DNA from 2 places in the Variovorax sp. GW821-FHT10C12 genome. Region 1 is predicted to be linked to the other one. Evidence: riboswitches for the same ligand, from Rfam matches in the RefSeq annotation. Region 1 holds a riboswitch; the other holds the start of a gene.
The links. Region 1 has a riboswitch for cobalamin ahead of AC07OH_RS05050 (TonB-dependent receptor domain-containing protein). Riboswitches for the same ligand answer to the same signal wherever they lie in the genome.
Positions count from the first base shown of each region.

Region 2: it holds a riboswitch for cobalamin, as region 1 does, so the genes downstream of both, AC07OH_RS10695 (TonB-dependent receptor) here and AC07OH_RS05050 (TonB-dependent receptor domain-containing protein) in region 1, are expected to answer to the same signal.

Region 1 covers NZ_JBWKNE010000001.1:1,047,586-1,051,989, forward strand. Annotated here, with positions in the region: gene AC07OH_RS05030 (universal stress protein) at 1-248, opposite strand, end outside; gene AC07OH_RS05035 (sulfite exporter TauE/SafE family protein) at 322-1,149, opposite strand; gene AC07OH_RS05040 (cell division protein ZapA) at 1,442-1,777, opposite strand; gene AC07OH_RS05045 (hypothetical protein) at 1,774-2,001, opposite strand; cobalamin riboswitch at 2,135-2,374, shown strand; gene AC07OH_RS05050 (TonB-dependent receptor domain-containing protein) at 2,447-4,399, shown strand; gene AC07OH_RS05055 (cobyrinic acid a,c-diamide synthase CobB) at 4,384-4,404, shown strand, end outside.
Region 2 covers NZ_JBWKNE010000001.1:2,235,185-2,239,588, forward strand. Annotated here, with positions in the region: gene AC07OH_RS10690 (PepSY domain-containing protein) at 1-705, opposite strand, end outside; gene AC07OH_RS10695 (TonB-dependent receptor) at 716-2,740, opposite strand; cobalamin riboswitch at 3,031-3,313, opposite strand; gene AC07OH_RS10700 (hypothetical protein) at 3,395-3,616, opposite strand; gene AC07OH_RS10705 (hypothetical protein) at 3,766-4,173, shown strand; gene AC07OH_RS10710 (EI24 domain-containing protein) at 4,143-4,404, opposite strand, start outside.

The sequences.
Region 1 (4,404 bases):
TTGAAGTTGGTCACGCCCTTGTCGGCGAACCAGGCCTTCACCGGGTCGAGCACCTTGGCGTTTTCCTCGGCGTAGTAATCGGTGACGATTTCCTTGCTGAGGTGCCGTGCCACGTGGCCGGAGATGCCAGTGCAGACATTCACCACCACCAGCTCATGGCCGTCCACGAACATGGCGCGGTTGGTCAGCAGGTAGTTGAGGGCTTTTTGCGTGTAGGCGCTGCCGTCGACTGCGATGAGGATTTTCATGGCTTTCCTTGTACGACTGTGAAGAACTGCCACATAGGATGGCACAGGAAAGCCAGCGAGTGTTTGATATGCCTCAGCCCCGCAGGCCCTTCCAGAGCATGTAGGCGGCCAGCAGGTACAGGATGCTCGCGAACACGCGCTTGAGCTTTTTCACCGGCAGGCTGTGCGCGGCCCTGGCGCCCAGTGGCGCGGTGAACACGCTGCAGGCCGCGATCACCACGAGCGCGGGCAGCCAGATGTAGCCGAAGGCGCCGGCCGGCAGACCCTGCACCGACTGGCCGCTGAGCACGTAGCCCAGCACGTTGGCCACGGCGATCGGAAAGCCCAGCGCCGCGCTGGTCGCCACCGCGTTGTGGATCGCCACGTTGCACCAGGTCATGAACGGCACGCTGATAAAGCCGCCGCCCGCGCCCACCAGGCCCGAGATGAAGCCGATGATGCCGCCCGCCGCGAGCTGGCCGCTGGTGCCCGGCATCTGCCGCGTGGGCTTGGGCTTCTTGTCGAGGAACATCTGCGTGGCCGAGAAGCCCACGAACAGCGCGAAGAAGATGGCCAGCGCCGTGCCCTTGAGCAGCGCGAACACGCCCAGGCTGCCCGCGAGGCTGCCGATGACGATGCCGGGGGCCAGGCGCTGCACGATGTCCCAGCGCACCGCGCCGCGCTTGTGGTGCGCGCGCACGCTGGACACCGACGTGAAGATGATCGTCGCCATCGAGGTCGCGATCGCCATCTTCACTGCCAGGTCGGCCGGCACGCCGCGCTGGCCCATGATGATCGTGATGAACGGCACCATCAGCATGCCGCCGCCGATGCCCAGCAGGCCGGCGAGGAAACCGGTGCCCAGGCCGAGCGCGGCGAGTTCGGCGATCAGGAGCGGGTCGAGCAGGGCAGCGAGGTTCACGGGAGGATGGGGAAAGAACGAGCGGCTGAAAAAGCAACGGCCCCGAGCGGTGAGGCAGGGGGCCGTGGCGGGAAAAGGTGTCTGCAGATGGTGTGCCGGACCCGCATCCTGAACCAGGGTTCAGGTGGGCGAGGGCAGCAGGACTTCGGGTTCATCTGACGCGAGATGATCACGCCCGTCAAGCGATGTACCAAGCCCGGCTCCGGAGAGCATTGGAACAAGGAAATATTAAGCCCGACACGTCTGCAGACAAAACGGATTTTACGCCCCGGATGTGCCGGGCCGCGCGCCCTCAGAGCAAATGTCCATCGCCCGCCAGGGCCTGATCGAGTCTCTGAATGAGCTGGGCGGCCTTCGGGTCGGTGTCGGTGGCGGTTTCTTCCGTGCTGCTGGCCGCGACGGGGGCCGGTGCGGCGGCAGCAGCGGCCTGCTGGGCCGCGAGATCGAAAGCCAGGTTCAGCGAGGCGAGCACGGCGATGCGGTCGCGTGCCTTCACCTTGCCCGCGTCGCGGATCTTGCACATGGCCGCGTCCACGCGGTCGACGGCCTCGCGCAGTTGCGCTTCGCCGCCGTCGGGACAGCCGAGCAAATAGCTCTGGCCCATGATCTGTACTTCAATCTGCTTCATGCGTGATGGGAATCTTCGGAAGGGGGTTCGGCCGGCAGCCGTTCGAGCAGGGCATCGAGGCGGGTGCGGGCCGCGGCGAGCCGCGACTTCAGGCCGTCGCGTTCACGCGTGAGCGCATCGACCTGTTCCTGCAGCAGCGCGTTGGTGCGCTGCACCTCTTCGTGACGCACGAGCAGGCGTTCCACACGCTCGGCGATCTGGTCGATGGGGCTGGAGGCGGGCATGGTTGGCGATTGTAGTTTCCCGGGAATTCGGAAGGTCTGGCGCACCGCGCGGGGCGCGCACCGGACGTGGCCGAGATTCTGGGGCCTGCGCCGTCCGTGATCAAACCCGGTGTGGCGTGCCCGCCCCGTGGGCCTAAAATCTCGCCCGTTGGTGCTCGCGGCGTGGTTCGCACGGCGCAGTTCAACGGGAAGCAGGAGTGGACGCCCCCCGGGGCCGAAGCCGCCTGCGCTGCCCCCGCAACGGTCAAGCAGACGACGCCGCAACGCGTCACCCCTTTCCATCCAGCCACTGGGCGCCCTGAAACAGGTGCCTGGGAAGGCGGCAAAGGGTCGATCTGCCAGCCCGGATACCGGCCAACAAGGCGGCTGCCGCATCGGCAGCCATGACGCCCATGGCGCCGGCGGGGAAGCCGGCCAGGGCATAGAAGTTCGTTCGGTTCACCCCATGATTTCCTGTGTTTCCCTCTCCAGCGGCCGCGCCAGCGTGCGCCGCAACCGTCCCGCGTGCCTGCCGCTGACGCTCGCCCTGGCCTCGGCCTTCGGCGGCCTGGCCCTGGTGCCGCTGGCCGCGCAGGCGCAAGCCGCCGCAGCAGCATCTGCCACGCTCGACGAGACCGTGGTCACCGCCAACCGCACGCCGCAGGCGCTGTCGGACCTGGTGGGCGATGTCTCCATCATCGACCGCAAGACCATCGAGCGCAGCGGCGCGACCGGCGTGGCCGACGTGCTGGCGCGCCTGCCCGGCATGGAGATCTCGCGCAGCGGCGGCGTGGGCAACGCCACCAGCGTGTTCATCCGCGGCGCCGAATCGCGCTTCACCGCGGTCTACCTCGATGGCGTGCGCATCGATTCGCAATCGACCGGCGGCGCCGGCTGGGAAGGCATTCCGCTCGCGCAGATCGACCGCATCGAAGTGCTGCGCGGCCCGGCCGCCGCGGTGTACGGCTCGGATGCCGTGGGCGGCGTGATCCAGCTTTTCACCAAGCGCGGCGAGGAGGGCGTGTCGCCCTACGCCGGCATCGGCTTCGGCAGCCACGGCCTGCGCCGGATCGAAGGCGGCGTGAGCGGCAAGTCGGGCCTGCTCGACTACTCGTTCGGCGTCGCGCATGAAGAAAGCAAGGGCTTCAACATCCAGCCGATCGCCAAGCGCACGCCCTCGAAGGACGGCTTCACCAACCCCGACCGCGACGGCTACCGCAGCACCTCGGGCAACCTGAAGCTGGGCTTCCAGATCACGCCCGACCAGCGCATCGACGCCACCTTGCTTACCAGCAACACCGAGGCGGCCTACGACCCGTCGGTGAGCTTTCGCACCAAGCCGCCGATCACCTTCCGCGACGACGTGTCGACCAACGAGCTGCGCACCGCCGGCCTGACCTGGTCGGCCAAGTGGAACGACATCTACAGCACCCGCCTGCAGGTGACCGATTCGCAGACCGTCTACAAGACCCAACCTTCGTTCTACCGCACCGAGACCCGCCTGCGCGGCTACCTGTTCCAGAACGAATTCCGTTTCGGCGCGCACCTGGTGACCGCCACGCTCGAGCGCCGCGAAGACGCGCTCGAGAACGCGCCCACCACCTCGGCCAAGCTGTTCTCGCGCGACCGCTCGCAGAACGCCGCCGCACTGGGCTACGGCTACGTGAAGGGCCCGCATTCGCTGCAGCTGCACGTGCGCCATGACGACGACAGCGAGTTCGGCGGCAAGACCACCGGCAGCGCCGCCTACGGCTACGCGATCACGCCGAGCCTGCGCGCCACCGTGTCGGCCGGCACCGCGTTCCGCGCGCCCACGCTGTACCAGCGCTTCAGCGAGTACGGCCTGGCGAGCCTGCAGCCCGAATCGAGCCACAACGTCGAGCTGGGCCTGCAGTACACGGCCGGCGCCACGCAGGCCGGCATCGTGCTGTACCGCAACCGGGTGCAGAACCTGATCGTGTTTGACGGCAGCGCCAAGGGCTGCCAGTCGTCGTTCGGCTGCTACGCCAGCACGGCGCGCGCACGCTACCAGGGCGTGACGCTCACGGGCGGCCACCGCATCGGCGACGTCACGCTGCGCGCCTCGCTCGACTACCAGGACCCGCGCGACCTCGCCACCGACCACCTGCTGGCACGCCGCGCCCGGGCCCACGGCACGCTGGGCGCCGACTGGCGCATCGCCGGCTGGACGCTGGGCGCCGAGGTCCAGAGCTCGGGCAAGCGCTACGACGACGCGGCCAACACCGTCAAGCTCGGCGGCTACACGCTGCTGAACCTGTCGGCCAGCAAGCAGATCACGCGCGACCTGAACCTGGTGGCGCGCGTGGACAATGTGGGCGACAAGGACTACCAGTTCGCACGGCTCTACGCCACCGGGGGCCGCACCGCGTACGTCGGACTCAAGTGGACTCCGCAGTAAACACC
Region 2 (4,404 bases), 1.2 Mb from region 1:
GACGATGCAGGCGGCCGACAGCCACACGACCACGTCGTGCCACAGCGGCGGGTCGGCGCGCAGCGGCGTGAAGTAGATCCAGTGCGGCACGGCGCCCAGCCAGTTCCAGAAACGCTCGGCGCGCGTGGTGTCGCGCACCACCTCGCCGGTGCGCGAGGACACGTACAGCTCGGTGCCCGCCGCGTCGCCGACTTCGATGCGGTGCAACGGGCGCAGCGGGTTCAAGCCCTGCGGCACGGTCCACTGGTCGCGCTCCAGCGTCTCGGCCCAGCGTGCGCCGGGCTGTGCGGAGAAGTCGCGAGCGATGGCCTCGGCCTGCGCCGTATCGACCGGCCCGAGCACGCGGGCGTCGCGCGCGGACACGGCATGCCGCCCGCCGCGCGCATCGACGATGCGCCACACGGGCTGCGCGTCGGTGCCGGCCTGCATCTCCAGCGCCATGCGCCGGGGCGGCTGCGTGCGCACCGCGGGCGGCAGCGCGTCGAGCGCGGCAGCCGGCGCGACCACCGCCTGTTCGAAGCGCACCGGGGTGAGCCCCGCGAGCCGCTCTTCGTCCGTGAGGTTCGGGTACCCCACGTACATCATGACCACGCCCGAGACGAACCACATGACGAACAGCAGGCAGCCGCCGATGCCCAGCCACCGGTGCGTCCAGTACAGCGCCCGCCGCAGCGGGGGCCATGTGCGTTGCCATGCGGTGCTCATGCGGCCATGCTCAGAAGGTCACGAACGCCGACAGCTCGAACGAACGCGGGCGCCCCAGCAGCCACTGGTTGCCGCCGTTCGAGAACGAGACCGGGTACCTGCGGTCGGCCAGGTTGAAGGCGCGCAGCGCGAGCTTGAGCGACGGGTTCGCCTGCCAGCTCACGCCCGCGTCGGCCACGGTGTAGGAGCCGATGCGGCGCGTGTTGGCCGCATCGACCTGCCGCGCGCCGACGTGGCGCACGCCGAGCTCGGCCTCCCACTGCGGCAGGAAGCGCCAGTGCAGCCACAGGTTGGCCGCCACCTGGGGCACGCCGGCGGGCGTGTTGCCCGCGCGCGAGACCAGCGACTTGCCGACCGCTTCGTTGAAGTCGTCGTAGCGCGCACGCAGCCGCGCGGCGTTGGCTTCGAGACGCAGCGTGGAGGTCAGCGCCAGGTCGAGCGTGGCTTCGATGCCTTCGGACGACTGCTTGCCGATCTGCTGCACGACGGTCGGGTCGTTCGCGTCGCGCGACAGCAGCTTGGTCTTCTCGATGCGGTAGGCGGCCACGCTCCAGGCGCCGCGGCCCTCGGCCAGCTGGCGCTTGTAGCCCACCTCGACCTGCTTGCCGACGCTGAGCTCGAACGGCACCTGCGTGGCCGAGGTGCTGATGAGCCCGGTGAGCGGATCGGCTGCGCGCGCCACCTGCGCATAGAACGACTGCGCGGCGTCGGGCGCGTAGACCACGCCCAGGCGGCCGGTGGCGTACTCGAAGGTCTTGTCCAGGCGCGGGGCGCGGTTCTGCGGGTCGGTGCGCACGATCTTCGCGTGGTCCCAGCGCAGGCTGCCGACCACCGACCAGTGTTCGTTGAAGGCCAGCTTGTCTTCGGCAAAGAAGGCGTAGGTGCTGGTCTTGGTCTTGTAGCGCGGCAGGTAGGGCGTGGGCGAGACGTAGGTGCCGGGGTTGAAGACGAAGGCATCGACCACCGAGCGCCCGCCGTAGGGCGTGTCGCTCGAATTCAGGAAGTCGATGCGATTCACATCGAAGCCCACCAGCACCTGGTTCTTCAGGCCGAACAGCGCGTGCTTGAAGGTGGCGTCGGTGCGGTTGCCGATCTGCTCCTGGTCATGGCCGATCTCCAGGTAGTCGCCACGCGTCACGCGGTTCGTGGTGGCGCTGTAGGTGTAGGTTTCGCTGTCGCGCCAGTGGCGCTTGCTGTCCAGGCGATAGAGCTGGTTGCGCACGGTGACGGCGTCGTTGGGCGTCCATTGCGCATCGAGGCGGGTCCAGCGGTCGCGGTACTTGACCTCGGCGTCGTCGAGGTTGTAGTTCTGTTCGCGGTTCAGGCTGCTCACGCGGCCATTGATGAGCGGCACGCCGAAGTAGCGCTGCGGCGTCTGGCGGCCCTCGTCGTGCGAGAGCGTGAACTGCAGCCGCGGCGACACGTCCAGCCGCACCGCGCCGCCCACCGCCAGGCTCTCGGCCTCGCCGCGCACCATGAAGCCGTCGGTCCTGCGGTGGCTGATGTCGAAGCGGTACGACAGCATGTCGTTGATCGCCCCGCCGCTGCCGAAGGCGACCTGGCGCGTGGCGTCGGAGCCCACGCTCACGAGCGCTTCGTTCTGCACCGGGCCGCGCGTGGGCTTCTTGGGCACCACGTTGATCGCGCCGCCGATGGCGCCCTCGCCGAACATCACCGAGGCGGCGCCGCGCAGCACCTCGATGCGGTCGGTCGACCAGGTGTCGAACGGGAAGGTGACGGTGCCCGCGCCCACGTACAGGCGCGTGCCGTCGTACAGCTGCATCACCGAGCCGTGGCCGTTGAAGCCGCGCGCCGACAGCGCCGAGCCGCCATTGCCCGGCGCGGGCGAACCCGTGATGCCGGTGGCGCGGCTCGCGGCCTCGACCACCGACACGTCGCCGCGCGCGCGGATGGTGTCGCCGGTGAGCACCTCGATGCTGGCCGGCGTTTCGAGTGGCGTGAGGCCCAGGCGGCTGCCGGTCTGCGTGGGCTCGTCCAGGGCCAGCGGCGTGTGGCGGCTGGCTTCGACCTGCACGGGCGTGAGGCTGGGGCGGCCGGTTGTGTCGCCCGACTGGGCTAAGGCGGGTCCGCAAGCGAGGCCGAGCCCCAGCGAAAGACCTGAAAGACCCGAAAGGCGCGCCCGTTGCAGGGGCAGGCCCGGGCGATCGCGCAAGGGCAGCGATGCCTGATTCATCCGATTTCTCCTCCGGCCCGCGTCCCCGCAGGCTCCTGACCGATCGAGGACGCCGAGGGAGAAGAGACTGGGGGCGGTGCCGTTTCGCGCGAGGGAAAAGCGGCAGGCCCGGACACGCACTCCCGCAGCATCCGAAGGCGGTTGCGAAGGCCGGTATCCGGGCTCGCGGAGTGCGTCGGGATGCAATGCATGCACCTCGACGCCGAAGCCCTCGCCTTCCCACGCCGAAGCGCAGTGGCTGCCCCAACGAAAGATCGCCGGGGCTTGAGGGTGTCGATGTCCGCTGACCGTTGCGGGGGCAGCGCAGGAATGGAAGGGTCGTTCGAAAAAACGACGCCTCGCACCTGCTTCCCGTTTAACCCCGCCGCCAATCCTGTGACTGGTCGTGCAGGGCACCTTCGAACCGTGGGGTGTTGGACGACACCGGTGTGAACCAATGTTTCCAACCGCCGGGATTATAGGGAGCGCCCTGCGGCAGCGCCCTCGTGGGCCCCGTCAGGCGGGCTTGCCGTCGGGCCCGAAGAGCCGCCGCAGCACCGCCACGCCGGCCACCAGCGCATTCGAATAGGTGGCGTAGGGCGTGTGGGCGGCTTCGAGCGGCGCGTACTCATGGGTGATGTCGCCGGGCGAGCCGTCCACGGCTTCCATCAGCACCCAGTAGAACTCCCCTTCTTCCAGTTCGTGGACGGTGAGTGCGATGTCTCTCGGCGAAGGCATGACGGTCAGAAATGAAACAGGGGATGAACCCGCCTTTGAACGGGCTGGGGGCTGGCGCGGTTGTCAGTACTAGGGCTTCTCCTACAGTGCATGGACGCCGCGCAGCCTAATGTTAGGGGTGGGGAGCTGTATCAGAACAAGGAGTCAGCATGAAACATTTCACGCTTGAACCCAACATGCGCGCCAGTTTCGGCGGCGCGTTCTACCCGACCGGCTTCTCCCTGGTGATGTTCCCGAGCATCGAAGACGCCAGCCGCATCGGCCACGGGCTGATCGAAAAAGGCATCGTGAGCGGCGACGAGGTCTATCTGATACCGGCCGAAACCGTCCTGGCGGAAATCGCGCCGACCGTGCATGCCTCGCACAGCCCCCTGCCCTCCGCCGGCACCGACGGCGCCACGGTGCGCGCCTTCATCGAGCTGGCCCAGGAAGGCCACACGGGCCTCTTGATCCGCACCAAGGACGGCGCCATCACGGAGCGCGTGATGGAACTGGTGCGTACCGTGCCCTACTCGATCGCCGAGCGCTACCGCACGCTGGTGATCGAGGACCTTTGAACGCCGGCTGAAGCGCCGGTGTCAGCCCGGCGCTCTGCCTCCATCCCTCGGTAGCCGAGGTGGCAGGCGCCTGCGCCCAGCAACGCGGGCAGCAGCAGATTCACCACCGGCACCAGCGCCAGCAGCAGGATCAATACGCCGAACACCACCATCGCACCGCGCTGGCGGCGCACGACCCGCATGCGCTCCTCGCCGTTCGCGATGCCGGCCAGCGCGGGCCCCAGCAGAAAG